Prochlorococcus marinus str. AS9601: one gene and its partner. The main gene of each other region encodes a partner of the protein of the gene in region 2 in a complex. Links are inferred from orthologs where the notes say so. Each region holds a gene or a part of one and is shown on either strand. Other genes may lie near its edges. The genes, in order: pheS and pheT.

Region 1 (3,126 bases), 390 kb from region 2 along the record:
TGAAATATTATCAGTTCTCAGTAACACACAAGTTATTGCTGCTCATTTTTTTGGGCTTTGCTTTTCTTTATGGCTTTTAAGAAGGATTTATAAATGAATTATTAATTTTAGGTAAGTTTTCTAAATCACCTCTCCAAAATAAATCTGGTTCCACAGGTGTTAGAGATATTTTATTGTCTTGTATTTGAGATACGTCACTGGGCCAGTTCTTTGGGCCATAACCTTTTGATTTAAGATCTAAAACTACCTCACCTGCTAACCAATAATAATCGTCACCCCTTGGATCCTCCCTTTTGGAAAATTGATTTTTATATTTTCTTACTGATAATCTTGTCCAAGATAATTCTTTTATTTTGCTTTTGTCGCAAGGTGGTATATTCAAGTTTAATAGAAGTGAAGCAGGCCAACTATCGTTAATTGCTTGTTCGGCAATATTCATAGCAATTTCTCCAGCAGCTTCAAAATTCTTCCATTTAAAACTAGCAACACTTATTGCCATTGAAGGAACATTTTCTAAAGTGCCCTCCATGGCTGCAGCTACTGTCCCAGAACAAAATATATCTGTCCCTAAATTTGGACCGTGATTTATTCCAGATAGAATTAGATCAGGTTTATTATCCAATAGTTCAGATAGTGCTAATTTAACGCAATCAGCAGGCGTGCCAGAACATCCCCAAGCTTCAATTCCTTCCCCAAACAATTCGTCAGCTTTTTCCACTCTTAAAGGAGATTGTAAAGTTAGACCATGACCAGTAGCTGATCTTTCTTGGTCAGGACATACTACTTTTACTTTATGTCCTCTTTTTTGAGCTGATTTTGCTAATGCTCTTATCCCTGCAGCAAAAACACCATCATCATTGCTAATTAATATATTTAACGGTTTCATTAATCAATGCATTTTATTTATGGACAATATTTAAGTAAGATAAAGTGATACTTATTTTTACTATATCAGTGAGTCAAATTGAATCATTAAGTCAAATTGAGGGAAAACTAAATAATCTTTCTCTTGCAGCAAAAAAAAATATAGATAATCTTAATACCCATGAAGAGCTAGATCAATTAAAAGTTTCTTTGCTAGGAAAAAAAGGTGATTTGTCAGTTATCTTGAAAACAATGGGGCAATTATCTGCTACTGATAGGCCAATTGTTGGCCAGAAGGCAAACTTAATAAAGATAAATTTGCAAGAATTAATAACTGAAAAGAAAAACCAACTAAATAGTGAAGCTTTAGATAAAAAGATTAAAACAGAAAAAATTGATGTAACTATTCCTGCAATTGGAACACCACCAGGAAAAAAACATCCTTTAATATCAACTCAAGATGAAATAATAGATATTTTTTGTGGTTTAGGATACTCAGTAGAAAGTGGTCCTGAAATAGAAACTGATTTTTATAATTTTGAGTCTCTCAACATACCCAAGAATCACCCAGCAAGAGATATGCAGGATACTTTCTACTTAGATGAAAATCAACTTTTGAGGACCCATACTTCACCTGTTCAGATAAGGTACTTAGAGAATAATCCTCCTCCAGTAAGAATAATTGCTCCCGGGAGAGTATATAGGAGAGATGCAGTAGATGCTACTCATTCCCCTGTATTTAATCAGGTTGAGGTTTTATGTATCGATCAAGACATTAATTTTAGTCATTTAAGAGGAACAGTTCTTACATTTTTAAAAGCCTTTTTTGGAGATATTCCTGTAAGATTTAGAGCTAGTTATTTCCCATTTACTGAACCTTCAGCAGAAGTAGACGTCCAGTGGAAAGGTAAATGGTTAGAAGTAATGGGTTGCGGAATGGTTGATCCAAAGGTCTTAGAAAAATTAGGAATTGATTCTGAGAAATGGACTGGTTTTGCAGCAGGATTAGGAGTTGAGAGATTTTGTATGGTTAGACATCAGATCGATGACATCCGAAAATTTTATACAAATGATATTAGATTCTTAGAACAGTTCTAATAGTATTTAATTTTTAAATTAGGATTGTCCAACAAATTAGTTTAAGATAGTCCTAGTTTTAATTTTTTGATTGGTACGTAAAGCAGGACTAATCGTTAATGATGGAAAGGAACTAGCTGTTCAAACTGCAACTTCTGTTCAAAAAAAATTGGAAAAATCTAATTTTGAAGTTGTAAGAGTTAGTAGCTCCGGAGGGATGGTTGGTTTCGCAAATCCTGATCAACATGTACGTCCCTTGGGATATACGAATTGTGTCCCTGAGGGGTTTGACTCATCAATGGAATTCGCAATTGTTCTTGGCGGAGATGGGACTGTACTTTCTGCTGCAAGGCAAACGGCACCTGCTAAAGTTCCAATTCTTACAATAAATACTGGTCATTTAGGATTTCTTGCGGAAGCTTACTTATCTAACCTAGATGAGGCTATAGATAAAATAATTGCTGGAAATTGGGATATTGAAGAAAGAACTTGCTTTATCATTAGCGTAATGAGGAATGATCAGAGGAGATGGGAGTCTCTTTGCCTTAATGAGATGGCTCTTCATAGAGAACCTCTAACAAGTATGTGTCACTTTGAAATTTCTATAGGTCGACATGCTCCTGTGGATATTTCAGCTGATGGAGTAATTTTATCTACTCCAACTGGTTCTACCGCCTATTCTCTAAGTGCTGGAGGACCAGTTATCACACCTGATTGTCCAGTCGTGCAATTAACTCCAATTGCTCCACATTCATTGGCATCTAGGGCATTGGTTTTTAATGATTCAGAGCCAGTAACTGTTTTTCCTGCAACTCCTGAAAGATTAGTAATGGTTGTTGATGGCAATGCTGGTTGTTATGTTTGGCCTGAAGATAGGGTTTTAATAAGAAAAAGTAAACACTCAGTAAAATTTATTAGACTTGAAGATCACGAATTTTTCCAAGTTTTAAGAAATAAACTTGGTTGGGGTTTACCCCATGTGGCTAAACCTGAAAAATAACAATTATTTGAATTTATTTTTTCCCTGTTAATAGAAAAACAGGATTATTTGGTTCTAGTCTCATTCCCTCCGCAATACTTAAGCTTTTATAGGTCTGAATTAAATTTAAATTTGTTTTGAAATTTTTATCTTCTAATTCCTCTTTCAATTCTTTAATAGTTTGAATATTTATTATTGGGATAACG
Region 2 (3,370 bases):
AATAAAATTCTCTGTATAGTACTTCTTATGTGAGACTTAATATAAGTCTATTATATAGTCTCAAAAAAGATATGTAAGATAAATTAATTTATCAATTTGGATGATTCGCACCCAAACTGTTTATTACCTGCGAAAAATTAAAAATTGAATAATAAATCAACAAATTATGTCCTTTCAATGTCCAAGAAAATAATAACTCTTAAAAAGTCTTGATATCAAAGGTTTTTATGATTTCCCGAACTGCCTTAAAGACAGTACTACTTGGATTGAAGCTTTTCAATTGCTGTTTGTTTGTCAATGCTAGGGACGTCACTTAATCCGTTAGCATCAAACCAAGGAGCACTAGCCCAATCAAATCCTTCGCCAAAAGTATTATCTGGTGCAGCTATGTACCAATGACATGAAGCATCTGGTATGTCAACAGCACATTTTGACCAATCATCTGACCACTGAGGGACTTGCACCCACAAAACTGAAGATAGAAGTAGAGATAGTAAATTGATCATGAAAATGATCATACAACATTAATTAGTTTTATACGATTATTATTTGTCTTATATAAGAATTATATTTAGACTAGAATATAGTCTTAAATAAGATTAGTAATACAATTAATTCCGCAATTTCGTGTCGAAACATTTTTCAACATTAGAAATGATATTTGAATGTATTGATGTAATGTCCGAGTCCAATAATGTTTTATCTTTATCTCTATAAGATAATCTAAATGTATAACTTATATGATCCTCTCCAAATTTAGTATCTTCAAAAACATCAAGTAAATTTACATCCTCTAAGAGATTTTTACCAGTTTTTCTTATCTGTGATGTTATATCGCTAATTAAAAATTTCTTACTGAAAACAAAATTTATATCTCTTTCCATTTTCGGAACAATTGGGTATTGCTTATATATTGGAATCCATTTATTTTTTCTTGTACTAGCTTCCAAGAGGTTAGAAACATTAATGTTAAATAAATAAACTTTTTTTAATGACTTCTTTTCTAATATTAGTTTGGGATGAATTTCACCAAAATAACCTGCATCTTTCCCTTCAATAATTAATTTCGCTGTTCTTCCTGGATGAAGAAAATCAATTGAATCAGTAGGTTTATCATCAATTTTTATGTTCAAAGATGATAAAGCCTCCTTTAATTTTCCTCTGGCCTGGTAATAATTAAGATGATTATCCTTACCCGAATTTAACCATTTTCCAAATTTTTTATTTCCATAAATCGCACCATTCAGAACTTCTTCTTGAATGAAATCAGTTTTTTTATGAAAAACATTTCCAATTTCAAATATATAACAACTTTCTTGTCCAGCTTTTATATTACGGTTCACTATCTCCAAATGTTCTTTCCAGATATTATTTCTAAGACAGCTAGTTTCTAATAACAAAGGATTTGAAATCTTTATAAGTTTTTCATTATCTTCAGGAACAAGAGAGTAGCTTAGTACCTCGTTAAAACCGTTATCTATAAAACCATTTTTTACTTTTCTCAATGCCAACTGTTCTGATGACAATTTTCCAGGCTTAATTGGATTGGGAAGTTTTAAGTCGAATCTGTCATACCCTATTAATCTCGCTATTTCTTCAATTAAATCTATTTCTCTTATTAAATCATGCGATCTATTAGGGATTACTGCTACATCCCAGCCATATTCTTTATTCTTTAAAGTACAACCTATAAGTTTTAATTTATCAACTATTTCATTATCAGATAAATTTCTTTTTTCAGATTGATCGTTAATTATTAATGGACCAAGAATTTTATGTATTCGATTTCTCCGTAGTTTAATAAATATATCCTCATTACTTATTAAATTGGAAGTATTGATGATTGGTGAATTAATACAAAAATATTGTTCTAAAAGATTAATTGCCCTTGTTACTGCACTAATCGTATTTTTTGATGATATCCCTTTTTCATACCTGCTGCTAGATTCTGTTCTTATGCCAACCGCCTTTGAAGATTTTCTTATAGTAACTGGATTAAAAACAGCGCCTTCAAGGTAAATAGATGAGGTAGTATTAGTTACAGAAGTCTCTATACCGCCTATCACCCCTGCAATAGCTACCGGTTTATCACAACAAGTAATGACTGTGATATTGTCATTTAAGTCATATTCTTTACCATCTAAGCAAATAAGTCTTTCATTATCCTTACCTTTTCTTACAGAGAAATCTTCTGGAGAAACTTCCTTACCAATTAAGTTTGAAAGTTTATCTTTATCAAACGCATGCAAAGGTTGACCTTGTTCTAAAAGAATATAATTTGTCAAGTCAACTAGAAGATTAATAGATTTTATACCTGATTTTTCTATACGGTCTTTAAGCCAATTTGGCGATAATTTATCTCCATTTACTCCATCAATGCAGCTTATTGTATAAATACAGTTCGATTCTATAGCCTCTGGACAAAGTTTAATTCCCTTAAGTAATTGAATATTGTATTTATGGTTTAATTCAGGAGAATTTAAAGTGGATTCTAAAAGGGCAGAAATTTCACGGGCTATACCCAAAACTGACATTCCGTCAGGTCTATTAGCTGTAATGGCTAAATCATATATAAAATCATTTAATTGAAGCAATTCAGACGCTGGAGTGCCTAATTCATGTTTTGAGGCTAAATCTTCATCAATGATCTCTATACCTTCGCTAGAGTCCTCTAAACCTAGTTCCTGCAGTGAACATATCATGCCTTCACTCATGACACCTCTAATTTCGCTTCTTTTAATATTTAAATTAACAGCATTTAATTTCGCGCCGACAGTAGCAATATAAACATAAATATTTGGTTTAATATTGCGAGCACCACAGATAATTTGTAAATTCCTTGAATTACCAATATCGACTTGGCAAATTGAAAGCTTGTCAGATCCTTCGTGTTTTAAAACAGATAACACTTTACCTAAAACAACACCATTTACATTTTCTGAACAATCTTCTAATGATTCAACCTCAAATCCACCAATAGACAATTTCTCAGAGAGATCTTCAGGAGTAGAAGTAATTTCTACTAAATTATTCAACCAATTTTGAGAAACTTTCATTTATATTTTTATTCAATGAGTATAAAAGAAATGAGTATATCTTCAAAAAAGTTTGTTGAAGATGTACAATAGAAAATTATACAATAAAGTATTAATTAAAATGGCCAAAAAAGGGACAAGAGTTGTAGTGACCCTGGAATGTACTGAAGCTAGGACAAGCACAGATCCTAAGAGATCAAATGGTGTTTCAAGATATACTACTGAAAAGAATCGTAGAAATACAACTGAAAGATTAGAACTAAAAAAGTTTAATCCTCATTTAAACAGAATGACAATTCACAAAGAAATTAAGTAATCAAATTAAATTAAATCAT

The links.
Region 1: the proteins of pheT (region 2) and pheS are in contact, whole or in part, in a crystal structure (PDB 6P24), measured with the Escherichia coli proteins. The link is inferred for Prochlorococcus marinus str. AS9601 from one-to-one orthologs.

Annotation. Positions count from the first base shown.
Region 1 is NC_008816.1:1,252,430-1,255,555, reverse strand. What follows is about bases 173-2,958. They hold pheS (phenylalanine--tRNA ligase subunit alpha), read left to right. Parts: upstream 173-954; coding sequence 955-1,962; downstream 1,963-2,958. Other genes in these bases: A9601_RS16050 (bifunctional cobalt-precorrin-7 (C(5))-methyltransferase/cobalt-precorrin-6B (C(15))-methyltransferase), read right to left, coding at 2,955-2,958; A9601_RS16055 (NAD(+) kinase), read left to right, coding at 2,033-2,941; surE (5'/3'-nucleotidase SurE), read right to left, coding at 173-886. Outside these bases: A9601_RS16070 (DUF3611 family protein), read left to right, coding at 1-97; more of surE, read right to left, coding at 77-172; more of A9601_RS16050, read right to left, coding at 2,959-3,126.
Region 2 is NC_008816.1:861,608-864,977, forward strand. What follows is about bases 335-3,364. They hold pheT (phenylalanine--tRNA ligase subunit beta), read right to left. Parts: upstream 3,057-3,364; coding sequence 612-3,056; downstream 335-611. Other genes in these bases: A9601_RS13855 (hypothetical protein), read right to left, coding at 335-506; rpmG (50S ribosomal protein L33), read left to right, coding at 3,157-3,351. Outside these bases: more of A9601_RS13855, read right to left, coding at 258-334; rpsR (30S ribosomal protein S18), read left to right, coding at 3,369-3,370.